Regions from separate parts of the Streptomyces sp. NPDC051207 genome, predicted to be linked through region 1. Evidence: riboswitches for the same ligand, from Rfam matches in the RefSeq annotation. Region 1 holds a riboswitch; each other region holds the start of a gene.
What was found. Region 1 has a riboswitch for thiamine pyrophosphate ahead of AB0M97_RS29685 (thiamine ABC transporter substrate-binding protein). Riboswitches for the same ligand answer to the same signal wherever they lie in the genome.
Positions count from the first base shown of each region.

Region 2: linked by a shared signal. The riboswitch ahead of thiC (phosphomethylpyrimidine synthase ThiC) and the one ahead of AB0M97_RS29685 (thiamine ABC transporter substrate-binding protein) in region 1 are both predicted to bind thiamine pyrophosphate.
Region 3: linked by a shared signal. The riboswitch ahead of thiO (glycine oxidase ThiO) and the one ahead of AB0M97_RS29685 (thiamine ABC transporter substrate-binding protein) in region 1 are both predicted to bind thiamine pyrophosphate.

Region 1 covers NZ_JBFBAX010000053.1:468-10,929, forward strand. Annotated here, with positions in the region: gene AB0M97_RS29675 (ABC transporter ATP-binding protein) at 1-772, opposite strand, end outside; gene AB0M97_RS29680 (iron ABC transporter permease) at 772-2,445, opposite strand; gene AB0M97_RS29685 (thiamine ABC transporter substrate-binding protein) at 2,421-3,509, opposite strand; TPP riboswitch at 3,590-3,695, opposite strand; gene rlmN (23S rRNA (adenine(2503)-C(2))-methyltransferase RlmN) at 3,721-4,827, opposite strand; gene AB0M97_RS29695 (phosphatidate cytidylyltransferase) at 5,126-6,274, opposite strand; gene frr (ribosome recycling factor) at 6,274-6,831, opposite strand; gene pyrH (UMP kinase) at 6,956-7,714, opposite strand; gene tsf (translation elongation factor Ts) at 7,914-8,750, opposite strand; gene rpsB (30S ribosomal protein S2) at 8,925-9,842, opposite strand; gene AB0M97_RS29720 (M23 family metallopeptidase) at 10,124-10,462, shown strand, end outside.
Region 2 covers NZ_JBFBAX010000034.1:39,514-49,975, reverse strand. Annotated here, with positions in the region: gene AB0M97_RS26365 (IclR family transcriptional regulator C-terminal domain-containing protein) at 1-464, shown strand, start outside; gene AB0M97_RS26360 (SsgA family sporulation/cell division regulator) at 563-997, shown strand; gene AB0M97_RS26355 (YibE/F family protein) at 1,171-2,673, opposite strand; TPP riboswitch at 2,746-2,935, shown strand; gene thiC (phosphomethylpyrimidine synthase ThiC) at 2,928-4,736, shown strand; gene AB0M97_RS26345 (hypothetical protein) at 4,903-5,772, opposite strand; gene AB0M97_RS26340 (metallophosphoesterase) at 5,966-7,069, opposite strand; gene AB0M97_RS26335 (LacI family DNA-binding transcriptional regulator) at 7,260-8,372, opposite strand; gene hisC (histidinol-phosphate transaminase) at 8,796-9,875, shown strand; gene AB0M97_RS26325 (cyclophilin-like fold protein) at 10,031-10,423, opposite strand.
Region 3 covers NZ_JBFBAX010000003.1:353,689-364,150, forward strand. Annotated here, with positions in the region: gene metF (methylenetetrahydrofolate reductase [NAD(P)H]) at 1-189, opposite strand, end outside; gene thiE (thiamine phosphate synthase) at 336-1,001, opposite strand; gene AB0M97_RS05145 (Rv2175c family DNA-binding protein) at 1,232-1,597, opposite strand; gene AB0M97_RS05150 (FAD-dependent oxidoreductase) at 1,846-3,087, opposite strand; TPP riboswitch at 3,259-3,370, shown strand; gene thiO (glycine oxidase ThiO) at 3,368-4,531, shown strand; gene thiS (sulfur carrier protein ThiS) at 4,528-4,728, shown strand; gene AB0M97_RS05165 (thiazole synthase) at 4,731-5,525, shown strand; gene pknB (Stk1 family PASTA domain-containing Ser/Thr kinase) at 5,624-7,588, shown strand; gene AB0M97_RS05175 (deoxyribonuclease IV) at 7,623-8,507, shown strand; gene AB0M97_RS05180 (sulfite oxidase-like oxidoreductase) at 8,509-9,156, opposite strand; gene bfr (bacterioferritin) at 9,352-9,831, shown strand; gene AB0M97_RS05190 ((2Fe-2S)-binding protein) at 9,850-10,089, opposite strand; partial or broken gene AB0M97_RS05195 (class II 3-deoxy-7-phosphoheptulonate synthase) at 10,243-10,462, opposite strand, start outside.

The DNA.
Region 1 (10,462 bases):
GGACGGGCACCTTGCCCCAGGGCGTGTCCGCGGCCTCTCCGGTCACCGCGCAGTCGGTCACGTTGTCGAAGCCGAGGAAGCGGGCGACGAAGGCGTCGGCCGGCCGCTGCCACACCTCGAGCGGCGTCCCGGACTGGGCGATCCGCCCGTCCCGCATGACGACGACCCGGTCGGCGAGCGCGAACGCCTCACCCTGGTCGTGGGTCACGGCGAGCACGGTGGTGCCCAGCCGGCCGAACAGTTCCCGCAGTTCCACGACGAGCCGCTCGCGCAGCGACCGGTCGAGCTGGCCGAGCGGTTCGTCCAGCATCAGCAGCCGCGGCCGGGGCGCCAGCGCGCGGGCGAGCGCGACCCGTTGCTGCTCACCGCCGGACAGCGCGGCGACGGCCCGCCGTCCGGCGCCCGGCAGGCCGACGAGTTCCAGCAACTCCCGTACGCGGGTGCGCTGTTCGGCCTTGGACGCGCCGTGCATGCGCAGCCCGAACGCGACGTTGCCGCCGACGTCCCGCTGCGGGAACAGCTGGTGGTCCTGGAACATCAGCCCCACCCCGCGCCGGTGCGCGGGCACCCCCGCCTGGTCGCGCCCGTCCAGCAGCACCCGCCCGGCGTGCAGCGGCTGGAGCCCGGCGACGGCCCGCAGCAGCGTGGACTTGCCGCTGCCGCTGGGCCCGAGGACGCACACGATCTCGTGCTCGGCGACGTCCAGGCCGACCGCGTCGAGCACGGGCCGACCGCCGAGCCGCACGGTCGCGGCTTGCAGGCTCAGCAGCATCAGAACTCCCCGGTCCGGTCGGTCCGCAGCCGCTCCAGCACCAGCAGCGCCACGGCGCACACGATCATCAGAATCGTCGAAAGGGCCATCGCCTGGCCGTAGTTGAGGTCCCCGGGCCGTCCCAGCAGCCGCGCCACCGCCACCGGCAGCGTCGGACGGTCGGGCCGCGCGATGAACACGGTCGCCCCGAACTCGCCGAGCGACACCGCGAAGGCGAACCCGGCCGCGATCAGCAGCGCCCGCCGCACCAGCGGCAGGTCCACCTCGCGCCACACCCGCCACGGCGACGCGCCGAGCACGGCGGCGGCCTCCCGCAGACGGGCGTCCACCGCGCGCAGCACGGGCAGCATGGTCCGTACGACGAAGGGGACGCCGACCAGCGCCTGGGCGAGCGGCACGAGGATCCAGGAGGCCCGCAGGTCGAGCGGTGGCTCGTCGAGCGCGATGAGGAACCCGAAGCCGACCGTCACGGCGGACACGCCGAGCGGCAGCATCAGCAGCGCGTCGAAGCCCCGCACGAACGCCCCCGCGTCCCGCCGGGTCAGCGCGGTGGCGGCGAGAGCGCCGATCACCACGGCGATGGCGGTGGCGGCGACGGCGTACTGGAGCGAGATGCCGACGGCCTCGATCGGCGGGACGAGGAACACTCCGCCGTCCTCGCCGGTCAGCGCCCGATAGTAGCCGAGCCCCGGCGCGTCCAGGGAGCGCCGCACCAGCACGGCGAGCGGCAGCACGAGCAGCACGCCGACGGTCGCCACGACGCCCGCGAGCAGCGCCCACTGCCCCGCGCCGTGCGGCCGGCGGGCGGTCACCGAGGCGTCGACCAGCCGCAGCGCGGTCTCCCGGCGCCGTACGGTCCAGGCGTGCAGGGCGAGGACGGCACCGAGGGCCACGAACTGGATCATCGTCAGGACGGCCGCCGTGGACAGGTCGAAGATCTCCGACGTCTGCCGGTAGATCTCGACCTCCAGCGTCGAGAAGGTGGGCCCGCCGAGGATCTGGACCACACCGAACGACGTGAAGGTGAACAGGAAGACCATGAGGGCCGCGGCGGCCACGGCGGGCGCCAGCGCGGGCAGGGTGACCTGCCGCCAGGCCCGCAGCCGCGAGGCGCCGAGCATCCGCGCGGCCTCCTCCTGCCGCGGGTCGAGCTGGGCCCACAGCCCGCCGACGGTCCGTACGACGACGGCGTAGTTGAAGAAGACGTGGGCGAGCAGGATCGCCCACACGGTGGTGTCGAGCCGGACGCCCCACAGTTCGTCCAGGAGCCCGCCGCGGCCGACGAGCGCCAGGAACGCCGTACCGACGACGACCGTCGGCAGCACGAACGGCACCGTCACGAGTGCCCGCAGCACCTGCTTGCCCCGGAATGCGAAGCGCGCGAAGACGTACGCGCCGGGGAGCGCGATCAGCAGCGTGAGCGCCGTGGAGACGAACGCCTGCCAGGTGGTGAACCACAGCACGTGCCGGACGCCGGGCTCCTGGAGCACGTCGGCGATCCGGCCGAGGTGCCAGCCCTCGCCGGTCTTCAGGCCGCGCGCGACGATCGCGGCGACCGGGTAGGCGAAGAAGACCGCGAAGAACGCGACGGGCAGGGCCATCAGCCCGAGCCGCGCCGCGTTCCCGCGTCGCCGTGCGGCGGCCCCGGTCACTTCAGGACGAGCGAGGTCCACGACTTGACCCACTGGTCACGGTGACCGGCGATCTTCGCCGGCTCCAGGGTCTGCGGGTCCTTCGCCTGCGGCCCGAACCTGGTGAACTCCTCGGGCACCTCGGCGTCCTCGCGCACCGGGTACACGAACATGTTCAACGGCATGTCCTCCTGGAACCGCTTGCTGATCAGGAAGTCCAGCAGCGCCTTGCCGCCCTCGGGGTTCTTGGCGTTGCTCAGCAGCCCCGCGTACTCGACCTGCCGGAAGCAGGTGCCCCCGGCGACACCGGTCGGCGCGGTGCCGGGCCTCGGGTCGGCGAAGACGACCTCGGCGGGCGGCGAGGACGCGTACGACACGACGAGCGGCCGGTCGCCCTTGGCCTTCCTGCCGCCGGCCGAGCCGGAGAACTCCTCGTTGTAGGCCTGCTCCCAGCCGTCGACCACCTTCACGCCGTTGGCCTTGAGCTTCTTCCAGTAGTCCGGCCAGCCGTCGTCGCCGTACTTGGCGGCGGTGCCGAGCAGGAAGCCCAGGCCGGGCGAGGAGGTGGCGGCGTTCTCGGTGACCAGCAGGTTCTTGTACTGCGGCTCGGTCAGGTCCTCGAAGGTCTCGGGCGGGGTCAGCTTGTGCTCGCTGAACCAGGCCTTGTCGTAGTTGACGCAGATGTCGCCGGTGTCGACGGGCGTGACGCGGTGCTTGCCCTCGTCGGCCCGGTACTGCGGGGCGATCCGCTCGGAGTCCTTCGGCTCGTACGGCTGGAACAGGCCGTTGTCGAGCGCGCGGGAGAGCAGGGTGTTGTCGACGCCGAAGAGGACGTCACCCTGCGGGTTGTCCTTGGTCAGGATCGCCTTGTTGACGGCGGTGCCGGCGTCGCCGTCCTTGAGGACCTTGACCTGGTAGCCGGACTCCTTCTCGAAGGCGGCGACGACGCTCTTGGAGGCGGCCCACGAGTCGTGGCTGACCAGGGTGACGGTCTTGGAGCCGCCGGAGGACGCCCCGTCGTCTCCGGACGAGCCGCACGCGGCCAGGCCGCCCGCCATGCCGAGCCCGACGACCGCGGCCGTCAGCCGCTTGATGGTGATGTTCACGGAAATTCCTCCTGGGGTTGACCAGGAAGAGACGCGGCCCTGCCCGCGACCCCTGGGGGTCCGCGGGCAGGGCGCAACAGCTCGAGTGATGACCGATCTCCCTACCCAGAATGACCTGGGCGAGGTTCGGAGGGTCTGCGGCCGGTACCGCACTCTCAGCGCTGTGGCGCTCCCCTGTCGGAATATGCAGATGTTCGTACTGCTGGTCAGGTTACCTCTCGGTGGCGGCGAGCTGACCACACGCCCCGTCGATCTCCTGGCCACGGGTGTCCCGGATGGTCACCGGCACACCGTGCGCGGCGATCGCCTCGACGAACGCCTTCTCGTCCTCGGGCCGCGAGGCGGTCCACTTGGAGCCGGGCGTCGGGTTCAGCGGGATCAGGTTGACGTGCACGGGCCTGCCCCTGAGCAGCCGGCCGAGCCGGTCGCCACGCCACGCCTGGTCGTTGATGTCCCGGATGAGCGCGTACTCGATGGACAGCCGCCGCCCGGACTTCTCCGCGTACGCGAACCCGGCGTCGAGGACCTCGCGCACCTTCCACCGCGTGTTGACGGGGACGAGGGTGTCGCGCAGTTCGTCGTCGGGGGCGTGCAGCGAGATCGCGAGCCGGCACTTGAAGCCCTCGTCGGAGAACCGGTGGATCGCCGGGACGAGACCGACGGTCGACACGGTGATGCCGCGCTGCGACAGCCCGAGCCCGTCCGGCTCGGGGTCGGTGAGCCGGCGGATGGCGCCGACGACGCGGCTGTAGTTGGCGAGCGGCTCGCCCATGCCCATGAAGACGATGTTGGACAGCCGGGCGGGCCCGCCGGGCACCTCACCGTCCCGGAGCGCCCGCATCCCGTCCACGATCTGGTGGACGATCTCGGCGGTGGACAGGTTCCGGTCGAGGCCTGCCTGCCCGGTCGCGCAGAACGGGCAGTTCATCCCGCAGCCCGCCTGGGAGCTGATGCACATGGTGACCCGGTCCGGGTAGCGCATGAGCACCGACTCGACGAGCGTCCCGTCGAACAGCCGCCACAGCGTCTTGCGGGTGGTCCCCTGGTCGGTCGACAGATGCCGCACGACCGTCATCAGCTCCGGGAGCAACGCCTCCTGAAGCCTGGGCCGGGCGGCGGCCGGGATGTCGGTCCACTGCTCCGGCTCGTGCGCGTACCGCGCGAAGTAGTGCTGCGAGAGCTGCTTGGCACGAAACGGCTTCTCACCGATCGCGGCAACAGCCTCCTTGCGCTCGGCAGGCGTGAGATCGGCAAGATGCCGCGGCGGCTTCTTGGCTCCGCGCGGGGCGACGAAAGTAAGTTCTCCGGGCTTAGGCATGGCTGTACCAGTGTCGCAGATCCACGGAGGCCGCCCGCCGGGCCGCCGGACCGGCGTCCCGCAGGCGGGTCAGAAGGAGTCGCCGATGAGTTCCATCACCGAGCGCAGCAGCGTCTGGCGGTGCCTTCTGCAGTACTTCCACCTCCGCCTCCGCACCCGCACCCACGGCTGTCGCACCGCCACCCCGCACGGTCTCGTCCGTCTGCCCATCCCGCTCTCCCCGTTGTGTGCGCTCATGACGCAGGCTCGCCGTCCCAGAGGACGACGAGCCTTCACCGACGGTTGCGGTACCGAGACGTCAGCCGGACCCCACGAACAGCACCAGCAGCAGCCACACCACGGGCGCGGTGGGCAGCAGTGAGTCCAGCCGGTCCATGATGCCGCCGTGCCCGGGCAGCAGCGTGCCCATGTCCTTGATGCCGAGGTCCCGCTTGATCATCGACTCGCCGAGGTCGCCCAGCGTGGCGCTGGCCGCGACCGCGAAACCGAGCAGCAGGCCCTGCCACCAGGTGCCGTCGTCGATCAGGTACTGCATGCACAGCGCGCCCGCCACCATCGCGAACGCCACCGCGCCGAGCAGCCCCTCGCGGGTCTTGCCGGGGCTGATGCGCGGCGCCAGCTTGTGCCGGCCGAACCGCCAGCCCACCGCGTACGCGCCGGTGTCGCTGACCACCGTCAGCAGCAGGAACGTCAGGACCCGCAGCGACCCGTCGTCGGCGGTGAGCATCATCGCCACGAACGTCGCCAGGAACGGCACGTAGAACGCCGCGAAGACGCCCGCGGTGACGTCCTTGAGGTAGCCCTCCGGCGGTTCCGTCATGCGCCAGACCAGCACCGCCAGCGCGGTCAGCGCCATCGCCACCCACGCGCCCTCGGCACCGCGCACATAGCCCGCGACCACCATGGCCGCGCCGCCGACCGCCAGCGGCACGAGCGGCGCCTTGATGCCCCTGCGCTCGTCGAGCCGCTTCGTCAGCTCCCACAGCCCGACGACGACGGCGACCGCGACGACACCCACGAACACGGCCTTGACGACGAACAGCGACGCGACGATCACCACGCCGAGCCCGACACCGACCCCTATCGCGGCACCCAGGTCACGGCCCGCGCTCTTCTTGTGCGGCTTCGGCGCCGGCTGCGGGGCGTCGGGCATGGGCTCCGGATTCTGCGGCACCTCCCCGTACGGGTGTGCCCGCGGCGTCTCGTCGCGGAACAAGGGGCCGCTCAGCCGAGCGGCCCCCCGGTCGTCATCCTGGTCTCCGCCGTGATCGGGTACGTCGGGCACGATGGGCATGGGACGAGTCTGCTGCGCGTCGTGCGCGTCGTACGAGGGACCCGCCGGGGCAGTCCCCTGGACATGCCCCGGGGCATATCCCTGGCCGGGGCCCCGGTCGGTGGGCCCCCAGTACCCGGCTTGTGGCGGCGCGCCCCAGGAAGAGTCGTTCATCAGACCTCGAGCAGCTCCGCTTCCTTGTGCTTCAGGAGCTCGTCCACCTGCGCGACGTACTTCGCGGTGGTGTCGTCGAGCTCCTTCTCCGCACGGCGGCCCTCGTCCTCGCCGACCTCGCCGTCCTTGACCAGCTTGTCGATGGCGTCCTTGGCCTTGCGGCGCACCGAGCGGATGGAGACCTTGGCGTCCTCACCCTTGCTCTTGGCGACCTTGATGTACTCGCGGCGGCGCTCCTCGGTGAGCTCGGGGAACACCACCCGGATGATGTTGCCGTCGTTGCTCGGGTTGACGCCCAGGTCGGAGTCGCGGATCGCCTGCTCGATGTTGCGCAGAGCGCTCTTGTCGAACGGGGTCACCACGGCCATGCGCGGCTCGGGCACGGAGAACGAGGCCAGCTGGTTGATCGGCGTCGGCGCGCCGTAGTAGTCGGCCACGATCTTGTTGAACATCGCCGGGTGCGCACGGCCGGTGCGGATCGCGGCGAAGTCCTCCTTGGCGACCACGACGGCCTTCTCCATCTTCTCCTCGGCCTCGAGGAGGGTCTCTTCGATCACCACTTGCTCCTGCGTGTCTTGAGTAGGCCCGGCTGCGGTTCCTTGTCGGGGCGGCGGCCGGCTGCGTCGCGTCTTCTTCCTGCACGGTTCCCGACCGGCAGGACATTGTCCATCCCCCGGCCGGTCAGTCCCGGCTTCCTTGGTCACCCACAAGCGTGCCGATCTTCTCACCCTTGACGGCGCGAGCGATATTGCCCTCCGACAGAAGCTCGAAGACGACGATCGGCAGCTTGTTGTCGCGGCACAGCGTGATCGCGGTGGCGTCGGCGACCTTCAGATCGCGCGTGATGACCTCCCCGTAGCCGAGGTGGTCGAACTTCACCGCGTCGGGGTTCTTCTTCGGGTCGGAGTCGTAGACCCCGTCGACACCGTTCTTGCCCATCAGCAGCGCCTCGGCGTCGATCTCCAGAGCGCGCTGCGCGGCGGTGGTGTCGGTGGAGAAGTACGGCATGCCCATACCGGCGCCGAAGATGACCACGCGGCCCTTCTCCAAGTGGCGCACGGCGCGCAGCGGGATGTACGGCTCGGCGACCTGCCCCATGGTGATCGCGGTCTGCACGCGGCAGTCCACGCCCTCCTTCTCCAGGAAGTCCTGGAGGGCGAGGCAGTTCATCACGGTGCCGAGCATGCCCATGTAGTCGGAGCGGGCCCGGTCCATGCCGCGCTGCTGGAGTTCCGCGCCGCGGAAGAAGTTGCCGCCGCCGATGACGGCCGCGATCTGTGCCCCGTCGCGGACGACCGCCGCGATCTCACGGGCGATGGCGTGCACCACGTCGGGGTCGACCCCCAGGCCCCCGCCGCCGGAGAAGGCCTCTCCGGACAGCTTCAGCAGAAACCGGCCGGGTACTTTGCCGTCGTCGCTCTTCTGGGCCTTGGTGCTCATGGGAACTCGCCTCTTTTACGTGTCGCACATACGAAGAAGGCCATTGCCGGTGGGGCGTGGTTCGCATCCCATGCTCGGCAATGGCCTCCTCGTCAGATCTGCTGTCGCCCGCACCACGCGCGTGCGGAATGGCTTCCGCGGGCGGCATGGCCGACTGCACTCGACCCTATAGGGGCCGGGTACCGGTCGCGGTACGGACTCAGATGCCGACCTTGATGCGCGTGAAGCGCTTCAGGGTGACACCGGCCTCGTCCAGGACCTTCTGGACGGACTTCTTGTTGTCGAGCGCGTACGGCTGGCCCAGCAGCGTGGCGTCCTTGAAGAAGCCGTTGAGGCGACCCTCGACGATCTTCGGCAGGGCGGCCTCGGGCTTGCCCTCGGCGCGGGTGGTCTCCTCGGCGACGCGGCGCTCGGTCTCGACGACGTCGGCCGGCACGTCCTCCTTGGAGAGGTACCTCGGCGCGAAGGCGGCGATGTGCTGGGCGACGCCCTTGGCGACCTCCGCGTTCGGCTTGTCGAGCTCGACGAGGACACCGATCTGCGGCGGCAGGTCGGGCATCGTGCGGTGCATGTACGCCGTGACGTAGCCGTCGGAGAACTGCGCGAAGCGGTCCAGGACGATCTTCTCGCCAAGGTTGGCGTTGGCCTCGTCCACGAACGCCTGGACGGTCTTGCCGGCCTCGATCTCGGAGGCGAGCAGCGCCTCGATGTCCGCCGGGGAGGTCTTGGCGACGTGCTCGGCGATCGCCGTGGCGACCGACTGGAACTTCTCGCCCTTGGCGACGAAGTCCGTCTCGCACTTCAGCTCGACCAGGACGCCGGAGGAGTTGTCGTCGGCGATGATCGAGACGACCGCGCCGTTCTCGGCGGAGCGGCCCTCGCGCTTGGCGACGCCCTTCTGGCCCTTGATACGGAGCGCCTCGACGGCCTTCTCGACGTTGCCCTCGGCCTCGTCCAGCGCCTTCTTGCAGTCCATCATGCCGGCGCCGGTGAGCTCGCGGAGCTTCTTGACGTCGGCGGCGGTGTAGTTCGCCATGAGTCTGTGTGTCTTTCTGAAGTCTGGAAGATCGAAGATCTACGGAGTCTGCCGTCCACGTCCAGTGGTACATCCGTGGGGACCGTGGACCGCTGACACACCGCTGACCTACGGGTGAACGGCGGGAGCGGACTTCATGTCCCCGCTCCCGCCGTCAACACCGACACTGACGGGTCAGGCCTGCTCGGCCTCGGCGGCCGGAGCCTCGGCGGCGGGCTCCTCGGCGGGCTTCTCGGCCTCGGCCTCGGGCGCTGCCTCAGCCTCGGGCGCTGCCTCGGCGGCGGGGGCGGCCTCGGCGGCCGGGGCCTCGTCGGCCTTCTTGTCGCCCTCGAGCAGGTCGCGCTCCCACTCGGCGAGCGGCTCGCCCGCGGCCTTCTCGCCCTTGCCCTCGGTCGCCACGCCGGAACGGGCGATGAGGCCCTCGGCGACGGCGTCCGCGATCACGCGGGTGAGCAGGGTGACGGAGCGGATCGCGTCGTCGTTGCCCGGGATCTTGTAGTCGACCTCGTCGGGGTCGCAGTTGGTGTCGAGGATGGCGACGACCGGGATGTTGAGCTTCCGGGCCTCGCCGACCGCGATGTGCTCCTTCTTGGTGTCCACGATCCAGACGGCGCTGGGCACCTTCTGCATCTCGCGGATACCGCCGAGGGTCTTCTCCAGCTTGGCCTTCTCGCGGGAGAGGACGAGCAGCTCCTTCTTGGTGAGGCCGGAGGCGGCCACGTCCTCGAAGTCGATCTGCTCAAGCTCCTTGAGGCGCTGCAGACGCTTGTAGACGGTCGAGAAGTTGGTGAGCATGCCGCCCAGCCAGCGCTGGTTGACGTACGGCATGCCGACGCGGGTCGCCTGCTCGGCGATGGCCTCCTGCGCCTGCTTCTTCGTACCGACGAACATGACCGTGCCGCCGTGGGCGACGGTCTCCTTGACGAACTCGTAGGCGCGGTCGATGTACGACAGCGACTGGAGCAGGTCGATGATGTAGATGCCGTTGCGCTCCGTGAAGATGAAGCGCTTCATCTTCGGGTTCCAACGGCGGGTCTGGTGACCGAAGTGGACGCCGCTCTCCAGCAGCTCCCGCATCGTGACGACGGCCATGGCCGCTCTCCTCGTGTTTCTCGGTTGTGCCGCGGAAACCGGACGGCTTCCGCGCCTGACGCCCGCGTGCGCCGTGCCGCGAAGGACCGAGAGGCGCTGACACCTGGACACCGGCTCGCGCCGGGCCCCGGTGTCGGGGCGTGCGAAGTCGACCCGGTGACCCGGATCGCCACCAGAAGTGTACGGGACCCGGAAGCCACCGGGTGACGCCGATACCCACAACGCGGCGGTTGTCCACAGGCCCGAGCGCCGACCACCGAACGTGCGGCACGGTTCCTGACATGCGAACGAGGCGATACGGGTGGCCGGGTACGGGGTTGCTGTGGATGTTGACGGGGGCGGTGCTGGGGACCGCGGTACTGACGGGAGCGCCACTGACGGGGGCGGCTTGGGCGGGGGCGGCTCGGGCGGGCAGCCCGGGACCGCTGGTGCCGGCCACCGCATCGGCCCCGGCCGCGTCGGGGCCCGGGGCGCCAGGCCCAGGGCTACCGGGCCCGGGAGTACCGGCCGTGGGCAGGGCCTGGCCGGTGGGCCTGCGCCCCGTGGTGCTGCGCGGCTGGGACCCGCCCGCCACGCCGTACGGCAGGGGCCACCGGGGCGTCGACCTGGCGGCCCCACCG
Region 2 (10,462 bases), on a different contig from region 1:
GCGTCCCCGTGTACTACGCGATGTACCGCGACGGCGAGATCGACGTCATGTGCGTCTCCGACTCCCCGGGCACCCCGGCGGTGGAAGAGTGGGCCGACTTCCGCGAGACGGGACACGCCCACGCCATCGGCCAGTGCCTGCTGTCCCAGCTCGACGACTCCGCCCGCCGCGACCACCTGAAGCGCTACCCGGTGCGGCCCCTCACGCCGTACACCGTGCGGGACAGCCACAGCCTGCTGCGGCGCCTGGAGCGGATCCGGCGCATGGAGCCCGTCTACGAGCGGCAGGAGTACGCGCTGGGCACCGTGTGCGCGGCGGTCCCGATCACCGTCGCCGCCACGGCCGCGACGATGGCCATTTCGATGCCCGCCCATCAGGCCGACCGGCTGCTGCCCACCACGCAGCGGTTGCAGCACGAACTGGGGCGCCTTCTGAGCTCTCAGTCGATCTCTATCAGTATCTGAAAACTCACTCCTTGTGATCTGTTGTGTACTTTCTGCAAGATTCCACCAGAATCAGGGGTCATTCCCGGCCAGTCGACGGCAAACCGACGGGGTAGACGATGCGCGAGTCCGTACAGGCAGAGGTCATGATGAGCTTTCTCGTGTCCGAGGAGCTCTCCTTCCGCATCCCGGTGGAACTGCGCTACGAGACCTGTGATCCGTACGCCATCCGGCTGACGTTCCATCTGCCCGGTGATGCGCCGGTCACCTGGGCCTTCGGCCGCGAGCTGCTGATCGACGGGGTGGGGCAGCCGTGCGGGGACGGGGACGTGCGGGTCTCGCCGGCCGAACCGGACATGCTGGGTGAGGTGCTGATCCGGCTTCAGGTGGGCGGGGACCAGGCGCTGTTCCGCTCGTCCACGGCACCCCTGGTCGCCTTCCTCGACCGCACCGACAAGCTGGTGCCGCTGGGCCAGGAGGGGGCGCTCGCCGACTTCGACGCGCATCTCGACGAGGCGCTGGACCGGATCCTGGCGGATCAGGGCGCCGGCTGAACGGTTACGGCAGCCGGGTGGTGCCGTAACGCTTCGCCGGGCGCCGGAGGAGGGTGCGCAGGAACGATTCGGCCCCCGGGGCCCGGGTCCCGCGTCACGCGACACCGGGCGCGAGGTCTCACCGCGTCCCCCGTCCCCCCGTCTCCCCGGCCCGTCTCACCGGACCCGGTACTTCACCGCTTGCGGCGTCGGCCCCGGCCACCGCCGCGGGCCGCGGCCGGCCCCCCCGCGGCCGTGGCCGGACCACCCGCCGCGCCTGCTGACCGGCCGCCGCCCTTCCCCGTCCGGTCGGCGGAGACCACCAGGGCCGCGAGGCACGTGGTGACCGGCACCGAGGCGACCAGGCCGATGGAGCCGACCAGCGTACGCACGATCTCCTCGGCCACCAGCTCGCTGTTGGCGACCGTGCCCACACTGCTCTGCGCGATCGAGAACAGCAGCAGCAGCGGCAGCGCGGCACCCGCGTAGGCGAGGACGAGCGTGTTGACGACGGACGCGATGTGGTCCCGCCCGATGCGGATGCCCGCGCGGTACAGCCCGCGCCAGCCCATCGACGGGTTGGCCTCGTGCAGCTCCCAGACCGCCGACGTCTGCGTGACCGTCACGTCGTCGAGGACACCGAGGGAACCGATGATGACGCCGGCCAGCAGCAGACCGCTCATGTCGATCGTCGGATACAGGCCGTGGATGAGACCGGTGTTGTCGTCGGTGTTGCCGGTGAGCGCGGCCCAGCCGATGAACAGCGAGCCGAGGACGCCGATGAGCAGCAGCGAGATCAGGGTGCCGAGCACCGCGACCGATGTCCGGGCCGACAGGCCGTGGCACAGGTAGAGCGCGATCAGCATGATGGCGCTCGACCCGACGACCGCCACCACCAGCGGGTTCGAGCCCTGGAGAATCGCGGGCAGGACGAAGAAGTTGAGCACCAGGAAGCTGATGGCCAGCGAGACCAGCGCCATGACGCCGCGCAGCCGGCCGACGGCGACGACGGCGAGGGCGAAGATCCCGGCGAGCAGCGCCATCGGGAACCTGCGGTTGACGTCGGTGACCGAGTACTGGAGATCCTTGGGAGCGGAGGGCTCGTAGGCGACCACGACCTCCTGGCCCTGCTCCAGCTGCCGGGACTGGTCCGGCTGCACGATCTCGATGAACGTGCGGCCCTTGTCCTTGCCCGTGTCGATGCGGATGGTCGCCTTCTTGCAGGTGCCGGTCGCCTGCTGCTGGGCGGAGGAGCCCTCGGCCGTGGAGGTGTCGCCGGTCGGCGTGGCTCCCGAGGCGTTGACGGACTCGCAGCTCACCTCGTCCACGTTGGTGACCGTGGCCTGCTGCGTCTGCCGGTCGAAGCCGACACCGGTGCGCTCGTGCGGCGGGGCGCCACCGGGCCAGAGCACAGCGAGCCCGACCACCACCGCTGCGGCGAACGGGATGAGGACGGCCGCGATGACCTTGCGCAGGTGCTGGGAGACGGGGGCGGCCGGACCGTGCGCGTGGCTGTGCCCATGCCCGTGGCCATTCCCGTCACCGCCGGGGCCGTGACCGTGCCCGCCCCCCGCGCCGTGCCCGCCCGATCCACGACCGTGGCCCTGGCCGCCGCTGCTGCCACCTGAGCCGCCACCGCTGCCGGTGCCGCGCGGAGGCTCGGACGGTGGATACGGGGGATGCTGCATCGTGGTCACCGACCGATCATCGCAAGAACGGACGGGGGCCCCTGTTCACCGCGCCCGGATTGACGCTAGCGTGGAGGCACCTTTTGTACACGCGGGAGCTCGGAGCACCGGGCTGAGAGGGCGCTGACCTCCGTCCCAGCGATGTTTCACGGGAAACATCACCGAAGTCGAGTGATGTTCCCCACGGAACGTCGGCAGACGGATACCGCTGCGTCGACCGCCGAACCTGTTACCGGGTAATGCCGGCGTAGGGAGTAGGTCTCATGACCAACAAGGACGCACGCACGCCTGCCTCCGCGAAGATCCAGGCCGAGGATTCGGCCGACGAATCGAGCAGTACGGAGGCCGGGAAGTCCATCGGCTGGCACAAGGCGTACGTCGAGGGTTCGCGCCCCGATCTGCGGGTGCCGGTCCGTCAGGTGCACCTCACCAACGGGCAGTCGGTCACGCTGTACGACACGTCCGGCCCGTACACCGATCCGCACGTCGACACCGATGTCCGCCGCGGGCTTCCTCCGCTGCGGGAGAACTGGATCGTCGCCCGCGGCGACACGGAGGAATACGCGGGCCGTCCCGTCCGTCCCGAGGACGACGGGATCAAGCACACCTCACCGCGCGGAGGGCTGCGCAACCTCGACGCCGTCTTCCCCGGCCGGCCCCGCCAGCCGCGCCGCGGCCGTGACGGCCAGGCGGTCACCCAGCTCGCGTATGCCCGCCGCGGCGAGATCACGCCCGAGATGGAGTACGTGGCCATCAGGGAGAACGTTGCGCCCGAGGTGGTCCGCGAGGAGATCGCGGCCGGCCGGGCGGTGCTGCCGGCCAACGTGAACCACCCGGAGATCGAGCCGATGATCATCGGCAAGCGGTTCCTGGTGAAGGTCAACGCCAACATCGGGAACTCGGCGGTGACGTCCTCCATCGAGGAGGAGGTCGAGAAGATGACGTGGGCGACCCGCTGGGGCGCCGACACGGTCATGGACCTCTCCACGGGCCGCAACATCCACACCACCCGCGAGTGGGTGCTGCGCAACTCCCCCGTCCCGATCGGCACGGTGCCGCTCTACCAGGCTTTGGAGAAGGTCGACGGCCGGGCCGAGGAACTGACCTGGGAGATCTACAAGGACACGGTCATCGAGCAGGCCGAGCAGGGCGTGGACTACATGACGGTCCACGCGGGTGTGCGCCTGGCGTACGTCCCGCTGACGGCCAACCGCAAGACCGGCATCGTCTCGCGCGGCGGCTCGATCATGGCCGCGTGGTGCCTGGCGCACCACAAGGAGTCGTTCCTGTACGAGAACTTCGAGGAGCTCTGCGAGATCCTCGCCGCGTACGACGTCACGTACTCCCTCGGCGACGGTCTCAGGCCGGGCTCGATCGCGGACGCCAACGACGAGGCGCAGTTCGCGGAACTGCGCACGCTCGGGGAACTCAACCGGATCGCGAAGCGTTTCCACGTACAGACCATGATCGAGGGCCCGGGACATGTCCCGATGCACAAGATCAAGGAGAACATCGACCTTCAGCAGGAGATCTGCGATGAAGCCCCGTTCTATACGCTCGGCCCGCTGACCACGGACATCGCCCCGGCGTACGACCACATCACCTCCGGCATCGGTGCGGCGATGATCGCCTGGTGGGGCACGGCGATGCTCTGTTACGTCACGCCAAAGGAGCACCTCGGCCTGCCCAACCGGGACGACGTCAAGACCGGCGTCATCACCTACAAGATCGCGGCGCACGCGGCCGACCTCGCCAAGGGACACCCGGGCGCGCAGGAGTGGGACGACGCGCTGTCCGACGCCCGTTTCGAGTTCCGGTGGGAGGACCAGTTCAACCTGGCCCTCGACCCGGACACGGCACGGGAGTTCCACGACGAGACCCTGCCGGCCGAGCCCGCCAAGACGGCCCACTTCTGCTCGATGTGCGGGCCGAAGTTCTGCTCGATGAAGATCTCGCAGGACATCCGGCGCGAACACGGCGGCCGCAAAGCCGAGATCGAGGAGGGCATGGCCCAGAAGTCGAAGGAGTTCGCGGCCGCGGGCAACCGCGTGTACCTGCCGATCGCGGACTGACGAGGGCGGTTGCGTCCAGGGCGCGGCGGCGCTTCCGTCCAGGGCGCGGCACAGCCGGCAGTCCGGCCTGTTGTTCGCTGATGCCCTCGGGGTGCCCCCGCAGCGGGTCCCGCATCCGGCCCTTCCGGGTTCGGAGGCGGGACCTGCGAGGGGCGCCGGCCGGTGGTTACTCCGGCTGGTGGTCCGGGCCTCCGAAGTCCGGGCTCGAGTAGTCCGGGCTGGAGAAGCTCGGCCGCCGGCCGGCCCCGCCGTCACCGGGGCTGGTGAACCCCGGCCGGTCGTAGCCGAGGTGGGGCATGCGGCTGACCGGTGCGGGTGAGGCCGTGCCGTGCAGTGCGGTCGCCGGGCTGCCCGGGTCGGCGAGGGCTTCTTGGAGGAACGGCAGTATGCCGCGCTCCAGCAGGGCCTCGTGCCAGGCGTCCCGGGCCCTGGTCACTTCCGCGTCCAGCGCCCCGTGCAGGCCGGCGTCGTCCGACGGGCTGTTGCGCAGGGCGGTGACCAGCAGCCCGGCGGCGGCGATCAGGATGGCGACGGCGGCCACCGCGCCGAACACCCACCCGGTGGTGACCATGGTCTGGGCGAACGCCGGCTCGGGGGTGAGCATCTTCAGGATGTACCCGACGAACAGGAAGATCGCGGCGGCGGTGCCCGCGAGGACGGGTGCCAGGACCGCGACGACGGCGACGGCGCCCGCACCGGCGGCCCCGGTGACCTCCCCCACGCTGGTGGCGAGCGCCCCGTCGGCCGAGCCCCGCTCCGCGGAGCCGGTGTCGTGGACGGACGACGGGGCGGACGGCGCCGGACGGCGCAGGTCCTCGCGGGCCTTGACGTAGTGCTGGTATTCGGTCGCCGCGGCCGCCGTGATGAACGCGGTGGCGCCCAGCGCCATGGTGCGCAGCTGTTCCGGGTTGAGCCGCTGTCCCACAGCGGCCAGTTCCGGGCGGTGTGGTGCGGAGCGCAGCGCCTCGTCGAGGAGCCGCTCGTAGTCCTGGCGGTCCTCGTTCGGCAGGTGCTGCGGAACGCTGTTCATCTGCATCCCCCGATTCTCCGTAGGGCTTGGGGCTCGCATGCCAACGAGCCGTCGGGCAGAAACGGAGGGGAGCCTGCTACGGATAAGCCGATGGTAGAGCGGTGACGGCGCGCGGTGACAGGGGGTTTCCAGAAATTGGGTCCTGGCCTGCGCGGTCGCCCCGCCGGTCCGTCGTGCCGGACGTCTGCCCGGCGGACGCTCAGATATCCAGGGGAAGTTGCTGGACCAGCAGTTTCCCGGCCATGGTCACTCCGCCGTCCATGGCGATGGCGAGTCCGTCGGCGTAGACGTGCGGTCCGTCGACGACCGGGCCGGTGTTCTCCTCGCCGTCCTCGGAGCCGACGTCGCCGAGCAGATAGGGAATGGGGCTGTGGCCGTGTACGACGCGGGTGCCGCCGTATGTGTCGAGCAGTGAGCGAACGGCGGCGGAGCCGCCTTCGTCGCGGAAGGAGAAGCGCTTGGTGAACTTGCGGAACAGGTCCCACACCTCCTCCGCGTCGTTGCGCGTGATCGTCTCGCGGACGGTGTCGTTGACCTCCTCGATGGAGGCGCCGTAGTCGAGGTAGGCGGTGGTGTCGGAGTGCACGAGCAGGTGCCCGTCGACCTCCTCCATGGCGTCGAGCCGGGCCATCCACTGCAGGTGGTGGTCCTGGAGGCGGTCCATGTCGGTCTTCTGCCCGCCGTTGAGCAGCCAGGCGGCCTGGAAGGTGGCCGTGCCCGCGCCGGAGTTGACGGGGGTGTCGCCGAACCGCTTGGCGCCGAGCAGCAGCAGTTCGTGGTTGCCCAGCAGCGCTTTGCAGTAGCCGCCGGCCGCGGCGGCCTCGGCGGACAGCCGCATCACGAGGTCGATGACGCCGATGCCGTCCGGGCCGCGGTCGGTGAAGTCGCCGAGGAACCACAGCCGGGCGGTGCCGGCGCACCAGCGGCCGGCGGAGTCGATGAGGCCCTTGTGCTGGAGGGCGGCCATCAGTTCGTCGAGGTAGCCGTGCACGTCGCCGACGACGAACAGCGGCCCCGGGCCGTCCGCCGGCTGCGGCGCGGGCGCGGGCACGGCCGAGGGGTCGAGGGTCACCTGGACGGTGTCGCCCCGGTTGATGACGGGCAGATCGCGCTGCGTGGGCGTGTACGAGTCCGGGAACTCCACCTGCTCCTCGGCGGAGCCGGTGAACGGAACCGGCTGCGAGCCGTGGGCGTACGGAGCGGTCTCGTGGACGTACGCCGGGACGCGGAAGTCGCGCAGCGTCGCCGTCCGCTCCACCTCGGGTCCCTGACCGGCCCCCTGAGTCATCGAACCCTCCACCATCGCGCCGCATCTGCACCGCTTCGGACTGCCTGGTCGCAGCGGCCCGCGGTGTCGTGGGCCCATCATAGGAATGCGGATCGCGCCATGTGATGACCCAGGGGTGGTGAATCGGAGCAAGACTCCAGTTCACTGCGGCTTTCGCCCCGATTGCGCCGGGGTTCGGCCGGCTGTGACCGGTGCCGACGCGGTTCTACTTCTCCTCGGGCGACCGTGGCGGGCTGACGGTCGTGCGCGGCGAGCGTCGCTGGGACGAGGTACGCACGATCAACTCCGTCGGTATCACCTGCTCGACCGGCTGGTCCGAGTCGAGCCCTTCGATGGCGTCGATGAGCAACTGGACCACCGCGGTGCCGATGCGACGGGGCTTCAGGGAGAGCGTGGTGACGGGCGGGTCGGTGTTGGCGTACACGGTGGACTCGCTGCAGCAGACCAGCAGGAGGTCGTCCGGGACGCGCAGTCCGTAACGGCGGGCGGCGGCGAGGAGGTCGGTGCCGTTCGGGTCGAACAGGCCGTAGACGGCGTCGGGCCGGTCGGGGCGGGCGAGCAGCCGGTCGGCGGCCATCGCGCCCGCGCAGGGGTCGTGCGCCGGGTAGGCCTCGTAGACGGGGTCCTGGCCGACGCGTTCGCACCAGCGCAGGTAGGCGGTCGTGGACAGGTGGGTGTACGTGTCGGTCGTGGTGCCGGTGAGCAGGCCGATGCGGCGTGCTCCGGCGTCGGCGAGGTGGTCGAGAATGCCGAGGACCGCGGCCTCGTGGTCGTTGTCCACCCAGGCGGTGACCGGCAGCGAGCCGGCCGGGCGGCCGTCGGACACCACGGGTAAGCCCTGCCGGACGAGTTCGCTGACCACCGGGTCCTGGTCGGAGGGGTCGATGACGACCGTGCCGTCCAGGGCGACGTTCGACCACACGTCGTGGCGCGAGGTCGCCGGGAGGATGACCAGGGCGTATCCGCGGGCGAGCGCGGCGGATGTGGCGGCGCGGGCCATCTCGGCGAAGTACGCGAATTCGGTGAAGGTGAAAGGTTCATCCCCGTACGTGGTCACGGTCAGGCCGATGAGTCCCGACTTGCCGGTACGGAGCGTTCTGGCGGCGGCCGAGGGGCGGTAGCCCAGCCGGTCGGCGACCTCACGGACGTGACGGCGGGTGGCGTCCGGGAGCCGCCCCTTGCCGTTGAGGGCGTCGGAGACGGTCGTGATGGAGACTCCGGCGGCGGCGGCCACGTCCCTGATGCCCGCCCGGCCCGGCCGGCTGCCTCGACGTGAGGTTTCCGCGCGGCTCACCTGGTGCTTCCCTGCTGCTGTCATGGCGAGCCGATAGTAGGGCTCTTGCGGTGGGGTAGTGCGGACGCATATGCACGGGTTGACAGGCACGTTTCTGCATGGCTCGAAGGGTCCAACTGCCTGCGAAAGTAAGACCCTTGGCCGATCTGATGCCGATACCTGACTTGTTGGCGTGCACAGGCCTGCACAGCCCTCGATGTTGCGAAGAGGTCTCAACTCACCTTCACGGGTGATGCGCGCCACGGCGTGAACTACCGGCGCATAGATATATGTGGGGCGCGCCCCTCGTTTCGTCCCTCTTCGAGTGGTGTTGCCCCTGATGCCGGTGTGACCAGCGAGACCTCTGGGGCACGGCGTCCCCGCCCGTGTGCCGCCCCTATACGCAGCGGCGCCGAATCCTCATAAGGTGAGGAGTATTGGATGCCGGTGGTCATGAGGAGGACTGCGGTGAGCGAGACGAGCCCCAAGCTGCGCGCCGAGCTGGAGGGGATCCCGACCTACAAGCCGGGCAGGCCGGCCGCCGCGGGCGGTCCGGTGGCCTACAAGCTGTCCTCCAACGAGAACCCCTATCCGCCGCTTCCGGGTGTGCTGGAGAGCGTCACGGCGGCGGCCGGGTCCTTCAACCGCTACCCGGACATGGCCTGTACGGGTCTGATGAACGAGCTGGCCGAGCGGTTCGGGGTGCCCGCCTCCCACCTGGCCACCGGCACCGGCTCGGTCGGCGTCGCACAGCAGCTGATCCAGGCGACCTCGGGCCCCGGCGACGAGGTGATCTACGCCTGGCGGTCGTTCGAGGCGTACCCGATCATCACGCAGGTCAGTGGTGCCACCTCGGTGCAGGTGCCGCTGACGCCCGGTGACGTGCACGATTTGGAGGCGATGGCGGACGCGGTCACCGACCGGACCCGGCTGATCTTCGTGTGCAACCCCAACAACCCGACGGGCACGGTGGTGCGGCGGGCGGAGCTGGAACGCTTCCTCGACCGGGTGCCCGGCGATGTGCTGGTGGTACTGGACGAGGCGTACCGCGAGTTCATCCGCGACGCCGAGGTGCCCGACGGCGTGGAGATCTACCGTGAGCGGCCCAACGTCTGCGTACTGCGGACGTTCTCCAAGGCGTACGGCCTGGCAGGGCTGCGGGTCGGCTTCGCCATCGCCCACGAGCCGGTGGCCGCGGCGCTGCGCAAGACGGCGGTGCCGTTCGGGGTGAGCCAGCTGGCGCAGGACGCCGCGATCGCCTCCCTGCGCGCCGAGGACGAGCTGCTCGGCCGGGTCGGATCGCTGGTGTGCGAGCGCACGCGCGTGGTCGACGCGCTGCGGGCCCAGGGCTGGACGGTGCCCGAGACCCAGGCCAACTTCGTGTGGCTGCGGCTGGGGGAGCGCACCGTCGACTTCGCGGCGGCGTGCGAGCAGGCGGGCGTGGTGATCCGGCCGTTCCCCGGCGAGGGTGTGCGGGTGACGATCGGGGAGAACGAGGCGAACGACATCTTCCTGAAGGTGGCGGAAGGGTTCCGCAAGGAACTCTGAGACGCGCTCCGCAGGGAGTCTGCGGAGCGGCCTGCCGGGAGTTGTGTGGAGCGTCCGGCCGGGACTTCTGGGGTCTGATCCGCTGGCCTCTGTGAGCGCGATTCGGCGGGAGTTCCCCAGCGCGCGGCGGCGGGGCGTAGGCGTCTGCGGGCGCTCTACGCCCCGGTCGCGTTTTCCACCCGTACCGGGTCCCCGGGGCGCACCGTCGCCAGCAGGCGGGCATCACCGTCCAGGCGTCCCATCACGTTGCAGGGACCGGCGAGGCGGCACTCCTCGCCTCGGGAGATCGGCGTCGGCCCGTAGGGGAGCGCGAGGGCGTCACCGTCGGTCCAGAAGGTGACCGTGCCGGGCTCCACGACCTGCCGGGCGTCGGTTTCACGTGAAACGGTGATGCCGGTGTCGAAGTAGACCTCCTCGCCCCAGACGCACGCGGTGGAGGTGAGCGGCAGTGCGTCGGTGAGCGCCCGGGTGGTCGGGGTGTCGTCAAGGGTGGCGGTGAGGTGCCCCGCCGGCCAGGAGATCCGTATCCGTGTCGGCTGTGTCTGCATGCCGTGAATTCAACAAGATGTTGAAGTCGCTGCCAAGGG
Region 3 (10,462 bases), on a different contig from region 1:
ACCGTAGGTCACGGAGACGAAGTCGGGCGCGACCGCCTCGACCCTGCGCAGCGCGTTCCACAGGTTCCGCTCGCCCTTGGGCGTCTTCGGCGCGGAGAACTCGAAGGAGTACGTCGTCTTGCCGCCGGCGAGCATGTCGCGCACTGTCCGTGCGCGATCCGTCCTGGTGGATGCGGTTCCGAGGGCCATACCCGCAGGTTAGTCAGGCGGTGCCGGTCCCCCAACCGGATGCTGGAAATTTGCCCGAATTGTCCACCTCTTGTCCATCCCTTGGACATCAGGGCCCGCACGGGGTCCGCAGGTCCACCTGGCGGGCGCGGGCCCTCGGGGTCCGCCTACGCCTTACGCAGCCGCTCGGCGAACTCCGCCGCCGCCGCGCCCGGGTCGTCCGCCTCGGTGATCGCCCGGACGACGACGACCCGTCGGGCGCCCGCCTCCAGCACCTGGTCGAGGGTGCCGAGGTCGATGCCGCCGATGGCGAACCAGGGGCGGTCGGTGCCGAGGGAGGCCGTGTACCGCACCAGGTCGAGGCCCGGGGCGTGGCGGCCGGGCTTGGTGGGGGTGGGCCAGCAGGGGCCGGTGCAGAAGTAGTCCACGCCGTCCTGGGCGGCGGCTGCCGCGGCCTCGGACTCGGCGTGCGTGGAGCGGCCGATCAGGACGCCGTCGCCGAGGATCGCGCGGGCGGCGGGGACCGGGAGGTCGCCCTGGCCGAGGTGGAGGACGCCGGCGCGGGCGGCGTGGGCGACGTCCGCGCGGTCGTTGACCGCGAGGAGCTTGCCGTGCCGGGCGCAGGCGTCGGCGAAGACCTTCAGGTGCTCCAGCTCCTCGGCGGCCTCCATGCCCTTGTCGCGCAGCTGCACGATGTCGACCCCGCCGGCCAGGACCGCGTCCAGGAACTCGGGCAGGTCGCCCTGGCGCTTGCGGGCGTCCGTGCAGAGGTAGACACGGGCGTCGGCGAGCGCGGCGCGTGCGGTGTCGGTACTGAGGGCGGTGTCGGGCATACGTGGTTCCCCCCGGGTTCGGTGCGCGGCATGTGTGCCGTCGGTGGCGCACGGATGCCTGTGACGCGCACGGATGTCGGTGCGGTGCGCGGGCCGGTCCGCGCCGGTGGCCGTGCGGATGTCGGTGGCGTACGGGCCGGATCGTCCCGGGACGGGCCGTGCTGGGCTGTGGCCGGGACCCCGGTGGGTTCCGGCCCGTACGCCGGACGGTGTGTCGGGTCGGGCTCAGGTCAGACGGCGAGCGCCTGGGCGCGGCGCTTCACCTCCGTGCCGCGATTCTCGCTCAGGGCCTGCGCGGGCGTGCCGGGCAGGCTGTCGTCGGGGGTGAAGAGCCATTCCAGCATCTCTTCGTCCGTGAAACCGTCGTCCCGCAGGAGCGTCAGGGTTCCGGACAGGCCCTTGACGACCTTGTCCCCGTCGATGAAGGCGGCGGGGACGTGCAGCGCGCGGTTCTCACCACGGCGCACGGCGATGAGCTGGCCGTCCTTGACCAGCTGCCGCACACGCGTCACCTCGACGCCGAGCTTTTCGGCGATGTCGGGGAGGGTGAGCCAGGCGGGGACGAGAGCATCGATCTTTGCGTCAATCTCGGTCACGGAAACAAGCCTGCCATCTGCCACTGACAGTCGGAAGTCGGAGCCCCCCGCGTCGGCGTGTGCACGGGCCGTGTACGGGGGGTGTGGCACAGGTGCCGGGCGTTGCCGTCCCGGAGCCGCGTGAGTCCGGGCCGTTGTCCACCCCGAGGCCGCGCGGGTCCGGGCCGCCGTCCTCCCCGAGTCCGGGCGGGTAAGGGCCACCCTCCGGAGGCCACGCGGGTGCCGGACCGTCGCCCCCTTGAGGGCCGTCAGGCCGTCGCCGTCTTCAACGGCCGCGTCGGGTCCGCCAGCAGCCGTGGGTCCATCGTGGCGCCCGCCTCGATCAGCCGCCGGGCCTGCGCCAGGTCCCTCGGCCGTCCCACCGCGAGCAGGGCGACCAGGCGGTCCTCGCGCAGCCAGCAGACCGTCCAGGCCGGTCCGGACGGGTCACCGCGCCACAGGACGGTGTCGGCGGCCGTGTGATGGCCGGCGTACTGCACGAAGCGCCCGAACTGCTCGGACCAGAAGTACGGCACCGGGTCGTACACGGCGGCGGCCTCGCCGCTCGCCCCGCCGACGATGTTGCGGGCCACCGTGCGCGGGCCCTGGAGCGCGTTGTCCCAGTGGTGCACCAGCAGCCGCTCGCCGTACCGCCCGGACGGGAAGGAGGCGCAGTCGCCGACCGCGTGGACGTCCGGCGCCGAGGTGCGCAGCCGCGCGTCGGCGACCACCTCGCCCCACGCGCCCAGGGCGATGCCTGAGCCGGCGAGCCAGGCCGTGGCGGGGCGGGCGCCGATGCCGACGACGACCGCGCCGGCCGGGATGCGCGAGCCGTCGTCCAGGATCACCGCGCCGGGTTCGACGCGCTCCACGCGTGTGTGCGTGCGCAGGACGGCACCCGCGTCGGCGTACCAGGTGGCCATCGGCTCCGCCACCTCGGAGGGCAGCGCGCCCGCGAGCGGCCGGTCCGCCGCCTCGACCACGGTCACCGCGCAGCCCGCCTCGCGCGCCGCCGTGGCGAACTCGGCGCCGATCCAGCCGGCGCCGACGACCACGATGTCGTGCTGGCGGGCGAGCACGGGCCGCAGCCGTTCGGCGTCGTCCAGGGTGCGCAGCAGATGCACGCCGGGCACGCCTTCGGCGCCCGGCAGGGGAATCGGTTCGGCGCCGGTGGCCAGCACGAGGACGTCGTACGGCACCGGCCCCTCGGCGGTGTCGAGCGCGTGGTCGGCGGGGCGGACGCCCAGCACCTCGCGGCCGAGCCGCAGTTCGATGCCGAGCGCCTCGAAGTCGATGTCGAAGGCGGAGCCCTCGGCCGTGCCGAGCAGGACGGCCTTGGACAGCGGGGGCCGGTCGTAGGGCTGGTGGGGTTCGGCGCCGATCACGGTCACGGTGCCGGTGAAGCCCTGTTCGCGCAGGGCGACGGCGGTCTGCACGCCGGCCATGCCCGCGCCCACGACGACCACGCGGCGTGGCGCGTCCCCTGCCCGGTCCTGCGTCTGCTCGCTCACCTGATCACCATAGACAACTGACAGATTGTCAGTCAGCGGTCGTGCCGCGTGACCTGCTCCACAACGCCGGTCCCGCCGTCCTCCCGCGACCCCCGGCTCTCGTCCACGCGCGCGTGGCGCGGCGGAGGCTCCCTTACCCGGCGCGACCCGCGAGGGCTAGGGTGACCGACGTAAAGCACTCGCGGGAGCCCGGACGCACCGGGCTGAGAGGGAGGCTGGCGGCCTCCGACCGTACGAACCTGATCCGGGTCATGCCGGCGAAGGGAGGGGCTGGACGCCCATGTCGCCCACGCGCACACCAGACGTCCTCGTCGTCGGGGGCGGAATCATCGGCCTGGTGACGGCCTGGCGGTCCGCGCAGCGCGGATTCGCCACGGCCGTCGTCGATCCCGAGCCCGGCGGCGGAGCCGCCCAGGTGGCCGCCGGGATGCTGGCCGCCGTCACGGAACTGCACTACGGCGAGCAGACCCTGCTCGCGCTCAACCTCGCGTCGGCCCGCCGCTACCCGGACTTCGTGGCGGAGCTCACCGACCTCACCGGGCACGACCCCGGCCACCGCCGCTGCGGCACGCTCGCCGTCGCCCTGGACGCCGACGACCGCGCCCACCTGCGGGAACTGCACATCCTCCAGCGGCAGTCGGGGCTGGAGTCGGAGTGGCTGTCCGGGCGGGACTGCCGGCGCCTGGAGCCGATGCTCGCGCCCGGGGTGCGCGGCGGCCTGCGGGTCGACGGCGACCACCAGGTCGACCCGCGGCGCCTGGCCCGCGCGCTCGTGGCCGCCTGCGAACAGGCCGGGGTCGCCTTCCACCGGCAGTGGGCCGAGCGGCTCATGGTCCTCGGCGACCGGGCCACGGGCGTCGTCACCGCCGACGGCACGGAGCTGACCGCCGGGCAGACCGTGCTCGCCGCGGGCAGCCTCAGCGGGCGGCTCGCCGGGGTGCCGAAGGCCGTGCTGCCACCGGTGCGGCCCGTGAAGGGGCAGGTCGTGCGGCTGACCGTGCCGCCACGGTACGCGCCGTTCCTGAGCCGTACCGTGCGCGCCATCGTGCGCGGCAGCCACGTGTACCTGGTGCCCCGCGAGAACGGCGAGCTGGTGATCGGCGCGACCAGCGAGGAACTGGGCTGGGACACCACGGTCACCGCGGGCGGCGTCTACGAGCTGCTGCGCGACGCGCACGAGCTGGTGCCCGGCATCACCGAGCTGCCCCTGACCGAGACCCGGGCCGGGCTGCGGCCCGGCTCCCCGGACAACGCGCCGCTGCTCGGCCCGACCGAGCTGCCCGGACTGCTGCTGGCCACCGGGCACTACCGCAACGGCGTGCTCCTCACCCCGGTCACCGGCGACGCCATGGCGCACGCGCTGGCCACCGGGGACCTGCCCGAGGAGGCCCGCCCCTTCACCCCGAAGCGTTTCAGCACCGCACTCACGGAGCAGCCCGCATGAACATCTCCGTCAACGGGGAGCCCCGGGAGGTCCTGCCCGGCACGGCTCTCGACACCGTCGTCACATCGCTCACCGCGGCGCCGTCCGGCGTGGCCGCCGCCCTCAACGAAACCGTGATCCCGCGCACCGAGTGGCCGTCGACGCCCCTGTCCGAGGGCGACCGCGTCGAGGTCCTCACCGCCGTCCAAGGAGGCTGACCATGGCCGACGACCCCTTCGTCCTCGGCGGTACGTCCTACACGTCCCGTCTGATCATGGGCACCGGCGGGGCGCCCAGCCTCGACGTGCTGGAACGCGCGCTGGTGGCCTCCGGCACGGAACTCACGACCGTCGCGATGCGGCGGGTGGACCCGTCGGTGCACGGGTCCGTGCTGTCGGTGCTGGACAAGCTCGGCATCCGGGTGCTGCCGAACACGGCGGGCTGCTTCACGGCCGGCGAGGCGGTGCTGACCGCGCGCCTGGCCCGGGAGGCGCTCGGCACGGATCTGATCAAGCTGGAGGTCATCGCCGACGAGCGGACCCTGCTGCCGGACCCGATCGAGCTGCTGGAGGCGGCGGAGACGCTGGTGGACGACGGGTTCACCGTGCTGCCGTACACGAACGACGACCCGGTGCTGGCACGGAAGCTGGAGGACGTCGGCTGCGCGGCCGTGATGCCGCTCGGCTCGCCCATCGGGTCCGGGCTCGGGATCCGCAACCCGCACAACTTCCAGCTGATCGTGGAGCACGCGCGCGTGCCGGTGATCCTGGACGCGGGGGCGGGCACGGCGTCCGACGTGGCGCTGGCGATGGAGCTGGGCTGTGCCGGGGTGATGCTCGCCTCGGCGGTCACGCGCGCCCAGGAGCCGGTACTGATGGCCGCCGGCATGCGGTGTGCCGTGGAGGCGGGGCGGCTGGCGTACCGCGCGGGGCGCATTCCCCGGCGCCACTTCGCCGAGGCGTCGTCCCCCGCGCAGGGCCGGGCGGTGCTGGACCCGGAGCGCCCCGCGTTCTGACCGGCCCGGGTGCGTCCCCGCGGTGCGAAGCGTCACAGGTCGGCTGCAGTGCTCCGGCGCGGACGTCGGTGTCAGTGACGGCTCGTACACTCACCTGCGTGGACACGACCCTTCAGGACCCTCTGGTCGGGCAGCTGCTCGACGGGCGGTACCGCGTCGAGGCGCGGATCGCGGTCGGCGGGATGGCCACGGTCTACCGGGCCGTGGACACCCGCCTGGACCGCGTTCTCGCGCTCAAGGTGATGCATCCGGCGCTCGCGGCCGACGGGGCGTTCGTCGAGCGGTTCATCCGCGAGGCGAAGTCGGTGGCGCGCCTGGCCCACCCGAACGTGGTGCAGGTCTTCGACCAGGGCACCGAGGGTCCGTACGTCTACCTCGCCATGGAGTACGTGGCGGGCTGCACCCTGCGTGACGTGCTGCGCGAGCGCGGCGCGCTGCAGCCGCGGGCCGCGCTGGACATCCTGGAGCCGGTGCTGGCCGCGCTGGGCGCCGCCCACCGTGCCGGGTTCGTGCACCGCGACATGAAGCCGGAGAACGTCCTGATCGGGGACGACGGCCGGGTCAAGGTCGCCGACTTCGGCCTGGTACGGGCCGTGGACACGGTGACGAACACCACCGGGACGGTGCTCGGCACGGTCGCGTATCTCGCGCCGGAGCAGATCGAGAGCGGCACCGCGGACCCGCGCGTCGACGTGTACGCGTGCGGTGTCGTCCTCTACGAGATGCTGACCGGCGACAAGCCGCACCACGGCGACTCCCCCGCGACCGTGCTCTACAAGCACCTGCACGAGGACGTGCCGCCGCCGTCGGCCGCCGTGCCCGGCCTGGCGTACGAGCTGGACGAGCTGGTCGCGTCGGCGACCGCCCGCACCCCGGACGTCCGGCCGCACGACGCGGTGGCGCTGCTCGCGCGGACCCGCGTGGCGCGCGCCGCGCTCGGCGCCGAGCAGCTGGACGCGATGCCGCCGCAGGCGCTCGCCGGGGGCCACGACATCACCGAGGACCGTACGAGCGTGATCCCGCGCGCGCTGAACTCCCCCACGCTCGGCCTGGCTCGCGCGGGGGCGTCCCCGTCGCGTCCGCTGCCGGTCGGCGGGGACGACGGGGCGGCCGGTGTGCACCGCACCAGCCGTCTGCAGTCCCCGCCGCCCCCGCCGCCGCTCCGCGGCCCCGGGCTGCGCGGGCGCGGCCCGCTGACGGTGGTGCTGGCGGTGCTGCTGGTGTTCGGCGTCGGCACGGGCGTCTGGTACATCAACTCCGGCCAGTTCACGAAGGTCCCGCCGCTGCTGACGAAGACGGAGGCGCAGGCCAGGGACCGGCTGGCGGAGGCCGGACTCGACGTGGGCGCCGTCCGGCACGCCCACAGCGACACGGTGAAGCGGGGCACGGTCATCAGTACGGACCCGGAAGCCGGCACCCGCATACGGCAGAACGACTCCGTGGCGCTGACGATCTCCGACGGCCCGAAGAACGTGAAGGTGCCCGACCTCGCCGGCTACCGCCTCGACAAGGCGCGCGCGCTGCTGAAGCAGGACGGCCTGGAGCCGGGCATGGTCACCCGCAGGTTCAGCGACGACGTCCCCCGGGGTTTCGTGGTCTCGACGTCCCCGGCGACGCGCACCACGGTCCGCGCGGGCTCGGCCGTCGCGCTCACCGTCAGCAAGGGCAGCCCCGTCGACGTGCCGGACGTCACCGGCGAGGACCTCGCCGACGCGCGGGCCGAGCTGGCGGAGGCCGGCCTGAAGGTGGAGGTCGCCGCGGAGCCGGTCCACTCCGGGCACGACAAGGGCGAGGTGGCCCGGCAGACCCCGGCGCCCGGCAGCCGGGCCGCCGAGGGCGACACGGTGACGCTGACGATGTCCAGGGGCCCGGAGATGGTCGAGGTCCCGGACGTGGTCGGCGACAGCGTGGACGACGCCAGGCGGGAGCTGGAGGCCGCCGGATTCGAGGTGCGCGAGGACCGCGGCCTGCTCGGCCTGTTCGGGGACACCGTCGAGGGGCAGTCCGTGGAGGGCGGGGAGAGCGCCCCCAAGGGGTCGGCCATCACCCTTGAGATCCGCTGACGGGGCGGGCCGTGCGGCATGACACCCTGGTCGGGTGAAGAGTCAGCAGCCCGGCCGTTCCCGCAATCCCGTCGGCGGCCACGTCCCCGTTGCCGGCGGTCTGCACTCCGTCGGCCTGTCGTACGCCCGTGACCTCGGCGCCGAGACCGTGCAGGTCTTCGTCGCCAACCCGCGCGGCTGGGCCACCCCGGTGGGCAATCCGCGGCAGGACGAGGCGTTCCGCGCGGCGTGCGAGGCGGAGTCGATCCCGGCGTACGTGCACGCCCCGTACCTGATCAACTTCGGCTCCCACACGGAGGCGACCGCGGAGCGCTCGGTGGAGTCGCTGCGGCACTCGCTGCGGCGCGGCCGGGAGATCGGGGCGCTCGGCGTGGTCGTGCACACGGGCAGCGCGACGGGCGGCCGGGACCGCTCGGTGGCGCTGCGGCAGGTCCGCGAGCGTCTGCTGCCGCTGCTGGACGAGCTGACCCACGACGACGACCCGTGTCTGCTGCTGGAGTCGACGGCCGGTCAGGGGTCCTCGCTGTGCTCGCGGACCTGGGACTTCGGCCCGTACTTCGAGGCGCTGGACGCCCATCCGAAGCTGGGCGTGTGCCTGGACACCTGCCACGTGTTCGCGGCCGGGCACGACCTGACCGGCCCGAGCGGCATGCACCGGACGCTGGACCTGCTGGTGGACACGGTCGGCGCGGGCCGGCTGAAGCTGATCCACGCCAACGACTCGAAGGACGTGGTGGGCGCCCACAAGGACCGGCACGCCAACATCGGCGCCGGTCACATCGGTGAGGACCCGTTCCGTGCGCTGATGACGCATCCCGCGACGGAGGGCGTGCCGCTGATCATCGAGACGCCCGGCGGCAGGGAGGGGCACGCGGCGGACCTGGAGCGGCTGAAGAAGCTCAGGGAGGCCGGGGGCTGAGTCAGAGCTCGGGGCCCTCGCCGGGCTCCTCCTGGTAGGAGTAGCGCTGTTCCTTCCAGGGGTCGCCGACGTTGTGATAGCCGCGCTCCTCCCAGAAGCCGCGGCGGTCGGCGGTCATGTACTCGACGCCGCGCACCCACTTGGGGCCTTTCCAGGCGTACAGGTGCGGCACGATCAGGCGCAGCGGGAAGCCGTGTTCGGCGGTGAGGAGTTCGCCGTCCTTGTGGGTGGCGAAGAGGGTGCGCTCGGCGGCGAAGTCGGTCAGCCGCAGGTTGGAGCTGAAGCCGTATTCGGCCCACACCATCACATGGGTGACCGTGGGCGCGGGCGGCGCGATCTCCAGGATGGTGCGGGCGGGAATGCCGCCCCACTCGGCGCCGACCATGGAGAACTTCGTGACGCAGTGCAGGTCGGCGACGACGGTGGTGTGGGGCAGTGCCGTGAACTCCTCGTGGTTCCAGCAGTGCTTCTCGCCGTCGGCGGTGGCGCCGAAGACCCGGAAGTCCCAGCGCTCGGGGCGGAACTTGGGGACCGGTCCGTAGTGGGTGACCGGCCAGCCCCGCTGGAGCCGCTGCCCCGGGGGAAGCCCGGCCTGTGTCGCTCCTTCTGAATCGCGCTCTCCCGATTCGCGCTCCGCCGGCTGACCCATGACTCCATCCTGACAGACCTCGGCACACGCCCTTGACCGGCCCCGCCCGCATCGCGGGCACCGGAGGTCATTCCCCCTCAATTTGGACTAAGCATGTACTAACTTACTAAGCGAAGACTTACTGGACGATCTTCTTCGGCGGTGCAATCATGCGGCGCAACCCGCCAGTTCCCCCGCCTGGAAGGAGCCTCTGCGATGCAGGGCGACCCCGAGGTCATCGAATTCCTCAACGAGCAGCTCACGGCCGAGCTCACCGCGATCAACCAGTACTTCCTGCACGCGAAGATGCAGGAGAACTTCGGCTGGACGAAGCTCGCGAAATACACGCGGCACGAGTCGTTCGACGAGATGAAGCACGCCGAGGTCCTGACCGACCGGATTCTCTTCCTGGAAGGGCTGCCCAACTACCAGCGGCTGTTCCACGTCCGGGTGGGCCAGACCGTCAGGGAGATGTTCGAGGCGGACCGGCAGATCGAGGTCGAGGCGATCGACCGCCTCAAGCGCGGCATCAAGGTGATGCGGGAAAAGGGCGACATCACGTCCGCGAACATCTTCGAGTCGATCCTGGAGGACGAGGAGCACCACATCGACTACCTCGACACCCAGCTCGACCTGCTCGAGAAGCTCGGCGAGGCCCTCTACCTGGCGCAGCTCATCGAGCAGCCGGAGAGCTGAGCGGCCTCTAGGCGGCCTCTAGGCGGCTTCGAGGCCGGTCGCGGCCGGCAGGTCGGAGAGGACGGGCATGCCCTGGTCGGCGAGGTCGCGGCGGGGGCAGGCGCCCCGGCCGAGGATCGCCTGGATGCGCCGCACGCACGACCCGCAGTCGGTGCCGGCCTTGCAGGCCGAGGCAATCTGGCGGGGGGTGCAGGCACCGTCCTCCGCGTGCCGCTTGACCTGCTGTTCGGTGATCCCGAAGCAACTGCAGACGTACACGCGGCTCACCTCCCGGCGGGATCGTTGGGTCGTGCCGTCCCGACGTGATCGGTGAGGCAAACCTAACCTTACCCGCCGCGCGGGTGGGGTGAAAGTGGGGTGGGGCGCGGATCGCATGTGATCCGCGCCCCACCCCACGCCGTGCCGGTGCGCCTACTGGTCGCGGTACATCTCGGCGACGAGGAAGGCCAGGTCGAGCGACTGGCTGCGGTTGAGCCGCGGGTCGCAGGCCGTCTCGTAGCGCTGGTGCAGGTCGTCGACGAAGATCTCGTCGCCGCCGCCCACGCACTCGGTGACGTCGTCGCCGGTCAGCTCCACGTGGATGCCGCCGGGGTGGGTGCCGAGCTCCTTGTGGACCTCGAAGAAGCCCTTG